DNA from 2 places in the Klenkia terrae genome. Region 1 is predicted to be linked to the other one. Evidence: riboswitches for the same ligand, from Rfam matches in the RefSeq annotation. Region 1 holds a riboswitch; the other holds the start of a gene.
The links. Region 1 has a riboswitch for cyclic di-AMP ahead of UXQ13_RS17115 (C40 family peptidase). Riboswitches for the same ligand answer to the same signal wherever they lie in the genome.
Positions count from the first base shown of each region.

Region 2: it holds a riboswitch for cyclic di-AMP, as region 1 does, so the genes downstream of both, UXQ13_RS08115 (M23 family metallopeptidase) here and UXQ13_RS17115 (C40 family peptidase) in region 1, are expected to answer to the same signal.

Region 1 covers NZ_JBAPLV010000020.1:45,182-52,499, reverse strand. Annotated here, with positions in the region: gene UXQ13_RS17135 (NDMA-dependent alcohol dehydrogenase) at 1-1,010, opposite strand, end outside; gene UXQ13_RS17130 (PIN-like domain-containing protein) at 1,031-1,450, opposite strand; gene UXQ13_RS17125 (DUF433 domain-containing protein) at 1,454-2,131, opposite strand; gene UXQ13_RS17120 (phytoene desaturase family protein) at 2,195-3,718, opposite strand; cyclic di-AMP (ydaO/yuaA leader) riboswitch at 3,922-4,079, shown strand; gene UXQ13_RS17115 (C40 family peptidase) at 4,095-5,177, shown strand; gene UXQ13_RS17110 (DUF3817 domain-containing protein) at 5,328-5,666, shown strand; gene UXQ13_RS17105 (serine hydrolase domain-containing protein) at 5,676-6,989, shown strand; gene UXQ13_RS17100 (hypothetical protein) at 7,156-7,318, opposite strand, start outside.
Region 2 covers NZ_JBAPLV010000007.1:1,071-8,388, reverse strand. Annotated here, with positions in the region: gene UXQ13_RS08140 (energy-coupling factor ABC transporter substrate-binding protein) at 1-97, shown strand, start outside; gene cbiQ (cobalt ECF transporter T component CbiQ) at 94-831, shown strand; gene UXQ13_RS08130 (energy-coupling factor ABC transporter ATP-binding protein) at 828-1,685, shown strand; gene UXQ13_RS08125 (MerR family transcriptional regulator) at 1,719-2,135, opposite strand; gene UXQ13_RS08120 (arsenic resistance protein) at 2,289-3,257, shown strand; gene UXQ13_RS08115 (M23 family metallopeptidase) at 3,826-4,992, opposite strand; cyclic di-AMP (ydaO/yuaA leader) riboswitch at 5,093-5,231, opposite strand; gene UXQ13_RS08110 (cytochrome c oxidase assembly protein) at 5,351-7,282, opposite strand.

The sequences.
Region 1 (7,318 bases):
AGCTCGAGCTTCCCCTCGCTGGCCAGCCGCAGCAGCATCGGGACGTCGCGGTGGGCGTTGCAGCTGCCGAACAGCGCGCCCTGGATGCGGTGCTCGTAGACGGTGAGCCCGTTGCCCTGCAGCGACACCGTGACGTCGGAGCCGATGTCGGCCAGCGCCGTCAGCACCAGCGTTCCGCCCTTGCCCAGGCAGCGGGCGGCCTGGCGGGTGCCCTCGGCGGCGGTGGCCCCGACCGCGAGGACGACGACGTCGGCGCCGTTGCCCCGGGTCAGCTCGCGGGCGAGCATCGCCGCGCTCCGGGTGTCCTCGACGGCGTGCGTGGCGCCGACGGACTCGGCGAACTCCCGGCGGAACGCGACCGGGTCGACGGCGACGATGTTCGACGCCCCGGCGTGGACGGCGCCCTGCACCGCGTTGGCGCCCACCCCGCCGCAGCCGACGACGACGACGGTGTCCCCGGGGCGGGTGCCGCCGGCGTAGACCGCCGAGCCCCACCCGGTGGGCACGCTGCAGGCCATCAGCGCCGCGGTGTCCAGCGGCAGCCACGGGTCGATCCGGATGCAGGAGGCCTCGCTGAGCAGCGAGTGCCGGGCGAACGCGCCGACCATGCAGAACCCGCCCAGCGGCTCGCCGTCCAGCCGGAACGGCCAGGTGCCGGTGGGCAGCTGACCGGTGGCGATGGTGGCGCCCAGGTCGCACAGGTTGGACCGGCCCGACGCGCACCACCGGCAGGTGCCGCAGGCGGGCAGGAAGCTGGCCACCACGTGGTCGCCCGGGGCGACCCGGCGCACGCCCGGCCCGACGGCCAGGACGACGCCCGAGCCCTCGTGGCCGCCGACGATCGGGTACTTCCCGCCGGCGTTGGAGTGCCGCAGGTGCTCGTCGGAGTGGCAGAGCCCGGCGTAGGCCATCTCGACCAGCACCTCACCGGGGCCGGGGTCGCCGACCTCCAGCGTCACCAGTTCGTACCGGCCACCCTCGCCGCGCAGCACCGCGCCGGTCGTCTCCACCCCCGCTGTCTAGCAGGTGGTCAGTTGTCGGGCAGGTCGATCGGCCGGAGGTCGCGTTCGCTCATCGTCAGCGCCCATGGACCAGGGCCTCGCTTGACCATCTCCCGTCGCAGACGGGTCTCGTGTCGCAGGAACAGTGCCGCCTGTTCGCTGGGTCGTCGATCGGTCTTCCCGGCGAGGAACACCACGCGCAGGCCTTGAGACCGGTACTCGGTCAACTCCGCCGGCCGGGTCCGGATGCGTCTGTCGCGGGTGAGGACGACGAGGTCGTGGCGTGCGATGGTCGCCATCCATTCGAGGTCCGGGCAACCGAGAGGTACGTCGGGCAGCAGGACGTGGCCCGGGTGCACGACGTCGTCCCGGCCCTCCTTCAAGAGGCAACGGGCCATGCCGAGGCAGTTCTCGTCGGCGAAGAACGTGACCCCCGCCAGCGCGGCCACCGGTCAGGCGGCGTCGCGGGCGGCGATCAGCTCGAATCGAATCGCTTGATCCACCAAGGTCGGCGTCAAGTCGTACAGCTCGACCAGTTCGTCCCTCTCGCTGCCGGCGCGGAAGTCCTCGGCGATGGCGTCGGTACGGATTCCTCGGACAGTCGGCTGCCCGAAGGACCGGGCGGGGTCCATGGTCACGTCAGGTGTCGCTGCGGAAGGCCGGATGAGTGCGACGGCGTCGTCCTCGTAGTGCACCGAGTGCTGGAACCGCTCCGCAGCGGCCGACAGGACCACCTGACCGTTGCGAACGACCACGAGACTCAGGTCGGGGTCCAGCTCGAGTCGATCCTGCATGCGGCGGACGAGCTCTCGGTTGTCGACGGTCAGGAAGGGGCGCGCATGGGCCAGGGGGTAACGCCCGAACTCGTCGCGCAGGGCAGCGACCGCCGGACGCATCCTCTGCATGGACACCTTGCGGGAACGGAACTCGGCGAGCAGGCGGGCCTCGACGAGCTCACCCCAGGTGACGGCCGCCGAACCGTCGGAGTGCTCGCGGAGAACGGGTTCGTAGCGGGACCCTGAGCGCTCGTACCCGTCGAGCCAACGACGGGCGGTGCCAGCGGGCAGGCCGACGAGGCGGTCCACATCCCCGAAGGAGTAGATGGCCCGGTCGAGCATGGACACCGTCACCTCCGGATCATCCCATCCCTGAGCCCGGCGGGCGTCACGGTTGTGGACGGGATGTCCGGTGGGTCACCCCAACAGGTGGCGGGCGGCCGCGTAGCCGCCCAGGCCGCTGACGGCACCGCCGCGGACCGTGCCGCCGCTGGACGCCGCCACCACGCGCGGGTGGGCGGTGGCCGCGCCCCAGGTGCCCGCCGGCTGCGCCTCGGTCGCCACCGGCCAGGCCAGGTCGCCGTGGAAGATGTGCCCGCCCGGCATGGCGAGCGAGGCCTCGACGTCCAGCGGGGATGACGCCTGCAGGCACGGGCGGCCCTCCCCGTCGGTGGCCAGGCAGTCGGCCAGCGGCTCCTCGAGCTGGGCGTCCAGCTGGGCCACCACACGGCGGACCGCCTCCTCGCGGGTGCCGACCGGGTCGGCGGTGAACAGGTCGGCCGGGGTGTGCAGCCCGAACAGGGTCAGCGTGTGCAGCCCGGTGTCCCCGACGATCGAGGGGTCGGTGAGGGAGTGGCAGTACACCTCGAACGGGATGACGTCGGGCAGCCGGCCGGCCGAGGACTGCGCCCAGGCGGCGTCGATCTGCGAGGCGGCCTCGTCGACGTGGCAGGTGCCGCCGAACGCGACCGCCGGGTCCAGGCCCGACCGGGTGCGGGGCAGCCGGGTCAGCACCATGTTCACCTTGAGCTGGGCGCCCACCGGCCGGGGGCCCGGCGCCGCCCCGGTCAGCTCGTCGAGCACGGCCGGCGCGCAGCCGGCGACCACGTGGCCGGCGTCCACCGCGTGCGTCGTCCCGTCGTCGTCGGTCCAGTGCACCGTGACGCCGTCGTCGCGGGTCTCGACCGCGGTCACCGTCGCCCGGGTGCGGAGCTCGGCGCCGCCCCGGCGGGCGGCGTCGGCCATCGCGCCGCTGACCGCCCCCATGCCGCCGACCGGCACCCGCCAGAGGCCCGTGCCGTTGCCGACCAGGTGGTACAGGAAGCAGCGGCCGGCCAGCCCGTCGGCGGCGTGCACGTCGGCGGAGGTGCCGATCAGCCCGTCCGTGAGCGCGATCCCGCGGGCGACGTCGGAGTCCAGGTGGTCGGCGACCACGTCGGCCAGCGGGCGCTCGAGCAGGTCGCGGTACAGCTGCCGGTCGCGCAGCCGACGCTCCAGCTCGGCGGTGGTCGGCAACGGCTCGACCAGCGTGGGGGAGAGGTCCTCGGCCAGGGTGGCCAGCCGGTCGTAGAAGCGCTGCCAGCCGGCCCACTCGGCGTCGGACCCGGTGAGGTCGCGGAACGACTGCGCGGTGACCGGGCCGGGGTCGCGCTCCACGACCGGTGCACGGTCGCCGAGCAGGGTGGCCGAGCTGACCGCCCGGTCGGCCAGCCGGACGTCGAGGTCCAGGTCGGCCACGACCCGGTCGGGCAGCAGGCTGACCAGGTAGGAGTAGGCCGACAACCGGACGTCGACGCCGGGGAAGACCTGCTCGCTCACCGCCGCCCCGCCCAGGCCGGCCCGGCGCTCCAGGACCAGCACCGACCGGCCGGCCCGGGCCAGGTACGCCGCCGCGACCAGACCGTTGTGACCGCCGCCCACCACCACCACGTCGAAGCGCATCCCGGCATGGTGACCGACCGGCGGGGTCGCAGTCGTCCGCTCACGCGTTGTGAGCGTGCTCATGGCGTGTTCCGGGCGCAGACGTGGAGAAGTCCACAATCGCGGGGGCCTCACTTGTCACGAGTCGGCAACCCCCTTACCGTCGCCACGTCCGGACGGATCGTTCCGCCACCTCTCCCTGGTGGCACCGGCCGGACGCCGCCGAACCACAGCCGCCCCTCCAGCACCACCGGGGCGGACGTGGACCGGGGACCCACCGCAGCACTGGGGTGAAGCACGACGACCACCCAGGTCGACGTGCCGGGCGAACTTCCCGTCCGAATCCGTCAGCTAACTCGGTAGGCGGCTCGTTGGAAGAAGGGACCACCCGCCGCACATGGCGAGTACCAGCTTGTCCGCGCGTCGCCCTGCCCTCCGCGGGCGCCGCGCCGTCATCACCCTCTTCGCCGCCGCCGGGGTCCTGCTGACCGCCAGCCCCGCCGTGGCCGCCCCCGGCGACACCGCCGAGCCGACGACCTCGGCCGAGGCCGCGCAGCTGATCGTCGACCGGGGCCAGCAGCTCGAGGTCCTCACCGAGCAGTTCAACGACGCCCGCGTCGCGCTGGACACCGACCAGGCCGCCGCCGACCAGGCCGCCGCCACCGCGCAGGCCGCCCAGGCCGCCCTCGAGGCCGCCCGCGGCTCGGTCACCGACGTCGCCCGCACCGCCTACCAGGGCGGCAGCCAGCTCACCTCGCTGCAGGCGCTGCTCACCTCCACCTCGGCCGGTGAGTTCGTCGAGCAGACCGCGACACTGGACCTGCTCTCCCAGCACAACACCGACGTGCTCAGCGAGGCGCAGCAGGCCGACGAGGCCGCCGCCGCCGCGCAGCAGCAGGCCGAGCAGACCACTGCGCAGGCCCAGGCCCAGCTGGACGCGGTCACCGCGCAGCAGGCCGACCTGAACGCCCAGATCGCGGACTACCAGGCGCAGTACGACGCGCTGACCGCCGCCGAGCGCGCCGCCGTCGCCGCCGCGGGTGACACCGCGCCCGCCGCCAGCAGCTCCAGTGGCTCCAGCAGTGCCCCCACCAGCCCGGTGGGCTCCGTGGTCGCGAACTCCGCGGCTGCGCAGACCGCCGTCGACACGGCACTGGCCCAGGTGGGTGACCCGTACGTGTGGGCCGCTGCCGGGCCCGACAGCTTCGACTGCTCGGGGCTGGTGCAGTACGCCTACGCCGCTGCCGGCATCGCCGCTCCGCACTCGAGCAAGGCGCAGGCCGTGATGGGGCAGTCGGTCTCCCGCGGCGAGCTGCAGCCTGGTGACCTGGTGGCGTTCTACTCCCCGGTCAGCCACATCGGCATCTACATCGGCAACGGCATGATGGTGCACGCCCCGACGTCCGGTGACGTGGTCAAGGTGTCGAGCATCGACGCGATGGGCTCCTCGCCCACGGCGTACCGCCGCCTCGCCGGCTGAGCCACCCCGCAGCAGCACGGAGCCCCGGTCACCTCGGTGACCGGGGCTCCGTCGTGTCCGGGGCCGTGTGCGGGGGTCCGGTGCGGGGGTCTGGTGCGGGGTCCGTCACACCCGGGGACGCCGGCCGGGCCCGCCTCGTTGGGACAGGTCGTGGCCGCCCTCCTCGCACCCCGGACCGTCGCCCGTGCCTTCCGCGTCGTCGCCCTCGCCGAGGCGGTGAGCTGGGCGCTGCTGCTGGCCGGCATGTTCGTGAAGTGGGTGCTGGGCACGTCGGAGGTCGGTGTCCAGGTCGCCGGGCCGATCCACGGGGCGGTGTTCGTGGTCTACGTGGTGCTCGCGCTGGTCGCCTGGCGCGTGCTGCGGTGGGACCTGCCGACCGTCGTCCTGGCCCTGGTCTCCTCGGTGCCGCCGTTCATGACCGTGTGGTTCGAGCGGCGGGCCGTCCGCGACGGTCGGCTGCCGGTGGGCGCACCGGTCACCACCACCTAGCCTGCGGGGATGGTCGAGCCCACCACCGCACGCACCCTGCTGGCCCGCACCGCCCAGGTGCAGCGCGACGGCCGGGCGCCCAGCCTGGTGGCCGGCGTCGTCCGGGACGGCGGGCTGGCCTGGTCGGCCGGGCGCGGGGACGTCGCCGACCCGCACATCGACGTGCAGTACCGGCTGGGCTCGATCAGCAAGAGCATCACCGCGGTGGTCGTGATGCGGCTGCGCGACGAGGGCCGGCTGGGCCTGGACGACCCGCTGGACCGGCACGTCCCCGGCACCCCGCTGGGCAACCGCACCGTGGGCCAGCTGCTCTCGCACCTGGCCGGCGCCTCCAGCGAGAGCCCGGGCGGCTGGTGGGAGCGGGTGCCCGGCGGGTCGCTGGCCGACCTGCAGCTGGGCCCCGAGCACGTCGTCCTCGGGGCCGCGCGCCGGTTCCACTACTCCAACCTCGGCTTCGGCCTGCTCGGCGAGCTGGTCGCCCGGCACCGCGGCCGGCCGTGGGTCGAGGCGGTCACCGCCGAGGTGCTCGCACCGCTGGGCATGACCCGGACGACGCCTCGCCCGTCCGGTGCCGCCGCGCAGGGCACCGCCGTCCACCCGTGGGCCGACGTCGTCCTGCCCGAGCCCGAGCACGACGCCGGGGTGATGGACGCGGCCGGCCAGCTGTGGGCGACGCTGACCGACCTGGGCCGGTTCGCCGCCTTCCTGCTGGGCGACACCGGCGACGTGCTCGCCCCCGGCACGCTGGCGGAGATGACCGTGCCCGCCGGGGTGGACTTCTCCGCGCCCGGCTGGTCGGCCTACGGGCTCGGTCTGCAGGTGGTGCGGGTCGAGGGCACCACGCTGGTCGGGCACGGCGGGTCGATGCCGGGCTTCCTGGCCGGGGTGTTCGTCGACCGGTCCGAGGCGGCCGGCGCGGTGATGCTGGCCAACACCACCAGCGGCCTGGACCCACTCGTGCCCGGTCTGCTGGCCGACCTCAAGGCCGCCGAGCCGTACGTCGGGCCTGCGTGGACGCCGTCCCCGCCGCCGGTGCCGCTGGACGTCCTCGGCGTCTGGTTCTGGGGCCCGGCGCCGCACGTGCTGCGCGCGCAGGCCGGCGGCCTGCTGCACCTGGGTCCGCTGCCCGGCCGCGGCGGACGGGCCAGCCGGTTCACCCGGCGGGCCGACGGCAGCTGGGTCGGGCTGGACGGCTACTACGCCGGCGAGACGCTGCGGATCGCCGACGACCACCTGGACCTGGCCACGTTCGTCTTCACCCGGCAGCCCTACGACCCCGCCGCCCCGGTCCCCGGCGGCGTCGACCCCGCCGGCTGGCGCTGACCCCTGCGGCGTGGATCAGCTGGGTCCACCGACGTGCGTCCTGGCTCACCGACGCCGGTGAGCCAGGACGGCCGTTGCTGAACCCGGGGGCCAGCGCACCGAGTGACAGCTCAGCGCGGTCTCGAGGGCGCCGGAACCACCCTCAGCTGTCACTCGAGGCCGGCGGTCAGGCGCGGTCGAGGGCGGCCAGGGTGGCGTGGGTGGCGAAGCCGTAGGCCAGGTGCGGGACGACGTCGGCGGCCCAGTCGGTGGCCGACCAGGTCCGCGGATCGCTGATGCCCAGCGCGGCCATCGGGCCGTTCGCGCCGACCAGTGCCCCGACGGTGGCC
Region 2 (7,318 bases), on a different contig from region 1:
CGGCGTCCTGGGGTATGTGCTGGGCCGGTTGCGCGGGCGGCGGTCCCGAGCGACGGCCGAGGCACCGACCAGCGGGCCCGCCGACACCACCCCGTGACCGGCCTGGCCGTCGACGACGCAGCCTGGGCCAGCACCTGGCGGCCCCGGGCGGTCGGGGACAAGCTGCTGCTGACCCTGGGGTTGGTGCTGTGCGCCCTGGTGCTCCCGGTCTGGCCGGGCTCCCTGCTGGTCGGGCTCACAGCTGTCGGCCTGGCCCTGGGCCCGGCGCGGGTCCCGGCCCGGGTGTTCGCGCGGGCGGTGCGCCTGCCGCTGGCCTTCGTCGCCGTCGGCGCCGTCACCGCGGTCGTGCAGGTGTCCACCGACGGCATCGGCTGGGCGCCGGATGCAGCGGCGACCGGAGGTGCGCTGGTCGGGCATGCGCTGGCCGGCGGCGCCGCGGTCATGCTGCTGGCCACCACCACCCCGGTGTCGGACCTGCTGCCGGCGCTGCGCCGGGCCCGGGTGCCCGCCGCGGTCGTGGAGGTGGCGTCGATGATCTACCGACTGCTGTTCGTCCTCCTGATCAGCATGCGCACGATCCGCGAGGCGCAGACGTCCCGACTCGGGTACTCCACGGCCCGGCGCAGCTACCGGTCCTCCGGCCTCCTGGCCGCCGCCGTGCTCACCCGCTCCTGGGACCGGGCTCGCCGGCTGCAGGGAGGCCTGGCCGGCCGCGGCATGACCACCGACCTGCGCGTGCTGCCCGAGGTGCTGCCGTCCTCCCGGTCGTTCCTGGCCGGCACCGTGCTCGGGCTGACCGTCCTGTGCGGGCTCACCGTGGTCCTGTCGTGAGCGGCGGACGGCTGGCGGCGACCGACGTGGTGGTCGGCTACTCCCGGGGCAGCAGGGTGCTGGACCGGGCGTCGCTGGCCGTGCCGGAGGGGCGACGGCTGGCGGTGCTGGGTGCCAACGGCTCGGGCAAGACCACCCTGCTGCGCTGCCTGTCCGGCGCCCTCGTCCCGGCCTCGGGCCGGATCAGCCTGGACGACGCAGCCCTGGAGCACACCCGCCGCGGACTGCAGGCACACCGCCAGCAGGTCCAGCTGGTGCTGCAGGACCCCGACGACCAGCTCTTCAGCGCCTCGGTCGCGCAGGACGTCTCCTTCGGCCCGCTGAACATGGACCTGGCCGAGGACGAGGTCCGTGCGCGGGTCGTCGAGGCCCTCGAGCTGCTCGCCGTCACGGGGCTGGCTGCTCGGCCCACCCACCAACTGTCCTACGGGGAACGCAAGCGGGTGGCCATCGCCGGTGCGGTGGCGATGCGCCCACGGGTGCTGCTGCTCGACGAGCCCACCGCCGGGTTGGACCCCTCCGCGGTGACCGAGGCCCTCGCCGCCCTCGACCGCCTGCAGCGCCGGGGCTCGACGGTGGTGATGAGCACGCACGACGTCGACCTGGCGCTGGGGTGGGCCGACGAGGTCGCGGTGGTCGTGGACGGCCGGGTGGTGCAGGGCGAGCCCGAGCCCGTCCTCGGCGACGACGCCCTGCTCGCCCGGGCCCGCTTGGACCGACCGTGGGCGCTCTCCGTCGGTGCCCGGCTGCATCAGCTCGGGCTGCTCCCCGAGGGGCCGCTGCCCCGGGACACCGAAGCTCTGCTCGCGGCGCTCCCCACCGGTACCGCGCCGACCACCCCCGGACGCTCATGACCTGGCGCCAGGTGGTGGCTCACTGCCGTGCGGTCAGCTCCGCACGGCGTCCGGGCTCAGGCGGAGCGCACACTCGGACTGGCAGTGCGCCTGAGAATCCGGGCAGCGGGCGAGCGCGTCGTCGGCGGCGGCCAGCCGTCGGGCGAGTCGGTCGAGCCGGTCCTGTTTGGCCTGCAGTTGGCGTAGCCGATCGGCCAGCAGTGGCCGCAGGTCGTCACGGACCTGGGTGCACGACCGGGTCTGCAGCGTGTCCAGGTGCCCGGCGATGGCGTGCAGGGGCAGGCCCAGTTCCTTGCTGGCCTCGATGAGGTCCAGCCGGGTCAGCACACCGTCGTCGAAGTCGCGGTAGCCGTTGGCCGCCCGGGCGGCGGTGATCAGGCCGAGGGTCTCGTAGTACCGCAGCGCTGTCGCCGGAACGCCGCTGCGGCGGGCGACCTCGGAGATCCTCACGACCTGGACGGTAGGCGCCCCGGCGGGCTTGACCTCCCAGCGACTCGAACCTCTACCGTCGCACGACGTGCTCACCCTTGCCCCCGCCCCCCGTCGACGACTCTCTGCCGGTTCCGTTCTCGGCCGGCTGCGCTGATGGCCGATGGAGGTGCGGTGGCGTGGCTGGAGCGCCGGCAGATCGGCCTCTACCTGGCCGCGATCGCCGCCGGCGGGTCCGTCGGGGTGGTCGTGCCGGGCACCTCGCTCCTGGAGGTGGCCATCTACCCGGTGCTCGGCTTGCTGCTGTACGCGACGTTCCTCGGGGTGCCGTTCGCCTCGGTCGGGGCGGCACTGCGCGACGTGCGGTTCCTGCTGGCGGTGCTGGTGGTCAACTTCGTGTTCGTGCCGGCGGTGGCGTTCGGGCTGTCCCGGTTCGTCGCCGGGGAGCCAGCGCTGCTGTTCGGGGTGTTGTTGGTGCTGCTGACCCCGTGCATCGACTACGTCATCGTGTTCAGCGGGCTGGCCGGCGGAGCCTCGGACCGGCTGCTGGCCGCCGCCCCGCTGCTGATGGTCACCCAGGTACTGCTGCTGCCGGTCTACCTGTGGCTCATCCTCGGCCGCGACGGGGTCGCGGCGGTCGACGTCGGCCCGTTCGTCGAGGCGTTCGTCGTCCTGATCGTGATCCCGCTGGCCGCCGCGGCCGGCACCCAGGCGTTGGCTGCCCGCTACCGGGGCGGTCGTCGGCTGCAGGCCGGGGTGCTGGGTGCGATGGTGCCGCTGATGATGGCGACCTTGTTCGTCGTGGTCGCCTCCCAGGCCGCCGCCGTCCGGTCCCAGGCGGCGCAACTGGTCATCCTGCTGCCGCTCTACGCGGGGTATCTCCTCCTCGCGACCGCGCTGGGGTGGTTCGTGGGCACGTCGTTCGGCCTGGACGTGGCGTCCCGGCGCGCAGTGGTGTTCAGCGGAGCGACCCGCAACTCCCTGGTCGTCTTGCCGCTGGCTCTGGCTCTGCCACCAGAACTGGCGCTGGCGCCGGTCGTCGTCGTCACCCAGACCCTGGTCGAGCTGATCGGCATGGTGGTCCTGGTGCGCCTGGTCCCGGCACTGGTGCCGCATGCGGTGCGCGAGAGACCGGGGACCTGACCCGGCGTGGGCGTCGGGCGACCGGAGGAGCCCGGCGGATCGCCGATCGTCACTGACCACTGGATCGACCAGCTCGCCCCGGCCCCCGGGCAGGACCGATCGGGCCGGGTTGTCGTCGTCGTCCTCGGTCGTGGACGGGGGCCTCGTGGGCGCGGTGCACCGAGGACTCGAGCCGGGAGGTGCAGTGCTCCGTGTCGACGTGCTCCCCCAGACACCCACCCCAGGCGTCGAGCACTCGTCCTCCGTGGCTGTCGGCCAGCACTGCTTCCTCCACGACGACTGGGCGGACAGCGCGTGAGACCGTGACGGTGGTGGCCAGGACCATCACCAGGCGGCGCCGGTGGCCGGGCGAGACCGCGTGGCCCCGAGGGGCTGGTGCGTGGCTGTGGTCGTGGCCCATGACGTCCACCTCACATGTGCAGCGCTGTGGGCGGCCGCGGGTCGACCAGGTCGAGACCACGGCCGGCAGCACGCTGGCCAGGCCGGCCAGGGGCGTGGACCCCCGAGCCGTCGGGGTGGCCACCGTGAGTCCGAGCACGGCAGCCGGCGTCAGCCGTTCGACGCCCGGTCATCCACAGCGGCCACCCAGCGTGATCCCGCGCTGGGCGAGCCAGGGCGACGGGTCGGTCCTGGTGGCGTACAGGCCACCCACGTGGGTCTCGATGTGCAGGTGCGGGCCGGTGGACTGCCCGCGGTTGCCGACCTCGGCGATCAGGTCTCCGGCCTGGACGGCTTCGCCTGCGGTGACGAAGAACTGGTTGATGTGCCCGTAGACGGTGATGGTGCCGTCGGGATGCTGGATGTAGACCGCCAGGCCGAAACCGTTGGCGGGGCCGGCGTCCAGGACGACGCCCCCGTCCGGGGCGTAGATGGGTGTGCCGATCGGTGCGGCGATGTCGATGCCGTTGTGGTTGGTGCCCCCGCGGGGCCCGTAGCAGGACGTCACGCGGCCGGCGACCAGATCGCCGCCGGAGCCTGCGACGGCGGCCTGCTGCGCGGCCACGACGGCCGCGGGGTCATCGATGCCCTGCTCGGTCAGGGCGTCGATCTGCGCGGCCTGGAGTTGCTGCTGCAGCGTGTCGAGCTCGCCGGCGGCCCGGGTGTAGCTCTGCTGGGCAGAGTCCAGCTGGGCGGCGGCTTGGGCATCGGCCGCCTGCGCTGCAGCCAGCGCGTCCTGCTGTCGCTGCACCGCCTGCCGGGCGGTGAGGTCAGCGGCTTCCTGTTGGTCCTGCACCTGCTCGAGTGCGTCGAGGTCCTCGGCGCGGTGGTCGGCCAGCACCGCGAGGGTGGTGGCGCGGGACAGCAGGTCGTCGGGGTCATCGGCCTGCAGGAGCAGGCCGGCCTGCGCCAGGTCCCCCGAGCCCATGAAGGCGGCGCGGCCGGCCGCGGCCACCTCGGTCTGGGCTTGACCGGTCCGGGCCTGGGCGGCCTGGACCGCGGCAGCAGCGGCGGTGGCCGCGGCGTTGGCCGCGTCCAGCTCGAGGGTCGCCAGGCGGGTGAGCTCGACGGTGGCTTCGGCTTCGACGGTCGCCTGGTCCACCTCGGCCTGAGCTGCATCGACCAGGCTCTGCAGTCGTGCTGCCTCCTCGAGGGCGGTCTCCTCCTCTGGCGGGGCAGGGACGGCCGACGAGGACTGGGAGGTACTGCCCGAGGGGTCCGGTGGCGCCGCTGACGCATGGCCCGGACCGGCCACGAGGGTCAGCGCGAACACCGTCCCGATGGTCGCTGCGGTCATCGGGGACCGTCTCGTGCTCAGCAGACGGGCGCCGGTGCCGAGGGGGTTCAACCGGTACCGCAGTGGGTTGTCGCGCAGGGTCGCCACAGTGGGGCGGGCTCCGTTCTTCCATCCCGCCTACCGAGTTAGCTGACGGGTTCGGGCCGGAAGGAGCCCTACTGCGAGCGCAGATTCACCCCAGGAACTCGTGGGTCCCCGGTCCGCCGGCCGCGTGGCCGGTGGTTCGGCGGGTCTGCCCGGGGACCCAGGAAGGGTGCGCGGCCCACGCAGACCCCACACAAGCTACTACCTCATCTAGTAGACGTCACGGTGCGATCTCGCCCGTCGGGGGAAGACCGGGCGCGGGCCGCGGCCGGGGTCAGGGCAACTGGTCTCCGTCGGCACGCTCCAGCCGGTCGGCGGCCGGTCGGGCACCCGGGGCCGCCGGGGGCCGGGGCGCTCCCGCCCGCCGCGCCAGGGCGATCGCGGCGAGTGCAGCGCCCAGTCCACCGAGGAGGGCCAGGACCGCAGCTGCCCGTTGATCGCCGAGCTCTGGGCCTCGCCACGCGGGGTCGATCTCGGCCCACCAGGACGGTGCGAGGACACCGGGCCACAGCAGCAAGGCGGTCGAGGCCGCCAGGTGGACGACGGCCCAGGTCAGGACGCCGCGCACCCGAACCGCACGGCGCAGTCCGGAGTCGAGCCAGGATCGAACGAGGACGACTCCCGCGGCGGTGGTGATCAGGACCGATACCACGTGGGCGCCGTGGGACCGCAGCGTCAGCTCCAGGACCGGCCCGGCCGCTCCCAGGTAGACCACGACGGCGAACACCACCAGGGCCGGGCCAGGCCGGCGGAGGGCCTGGGCGACCTGGCTGCCGGTGAGCGCCTCCACCCATTCAGCAGGGCCGCGGTGGTCATCGCCCCGGGGCGTCGAGGTGTGCGCTGGGGCGCCGAGATGCTCGGTGAGCAACCTCCCCGGTCCGGCCAGGACCAGCAGGGCCGGCCCGAGCAGGGCCAGCAGGGAGTACTGCGCCACGTGCGCGGGCATCCAGACCTGCGCGTAGCGGGCCAGCCCGCTGGTGGTGGCCAGCAGCAGCACCGCGGCGGCGGCGAGGAAGCTGACGGTGCGCCGCACCGGCCAGGGCGCACCGTGACGGATGCGGTGCCGGACCGCCCACAGGTAGGTCACGACGGCGGCTGCGACCAGGAGCGGGAACAGCGGGTCGGGGTAGGGCTCCCACAGCTGGGGCCACCACCGTCCGCGACCTGGGTCCGGGGGGAGGGCGAAACCGAGGGTGTCGAAGCTGCTGCCTTCTTCCTGCCCTGGCTGGTCGGTGGGCCGCGGGGTGGGGGTGCGCGACAGGGAGACCGCGACCCCGATCGTGGTCGCGAAGCCGAGCACTTCACCTGCGGCCAGCCGCCGGAACGCTGTTGGCTTGCCGTCCGCCAGCGCCGGGAGGGTGCGACGTCGGTGTTCCCACCCGATGACCCCGAGCACGATCAGTGCCACGGTCTTGGCCAGGACTTGGCGGCCGTAGTCGGTCCCGGTGAGATCGGACGGGCCCGACAGCCGGGTCGAGGCGGTGAGGACCCCGCTGACCGCGATCAGGGCGACCAGGAACGGCGCGGCCGCGCTGAACCGGGTGGCCGCGGCCTGCAGGGTGCCTGCGGGCACTCGGCGGATCAACAGGAGGGCGAGGACCCCCCCGGCCCAGGCCAGGACCCCGATGACGTGCAGGGCAAGGCCGGAGACCGCGGCTTGGTGACTGCCTGATCCGGCCGCGTGTCCGGTGAACACCGGCGGGAGGCCGGCCAGCAACGCCAGCAGCAGCAGCGCCAGGCTCCCGCCGGTGGTCAGCACTCTGCGGGCCCCGATCGCCACCGCCGCGGTGAGGACCGCGACGAGTGCCTGGGCTTGTCCCTGGGGGATGGTGGTCAGGAAGGACCACAGTCCTCGGCCGCTGACGACCTGCAGGTCGGTACCCAGGAAGTCTGCGAGCTGCACCGGGGCCGAGGCAGCCGCGCTCACCGCCCACAGTGCGGCCGGCCACGCCGACATCCGGGTCCATCGGTGACCGGCCACGCTCATCCGCCGATGGCCGGGGGCCAGCAAGGCTGCAGCGAGCAGGCAACCGACGGTCGCCACCGCGGCCAGGTCGGCGATGACCTTGACGGCGGGGATGGCCCACGTCACGGCGGCCGAGGCAGTCGACAGACCGGGCAGCGCGACCGACGAGAGCGACCCGGACGACGCCAGGAGCAGCAGGGTGACACCGACGCCCAGCACCGCAGCCGCGGCCAGGAGCACGGCAGTCGCTGCGGGGCCGGTGACGGCGGCGGATCC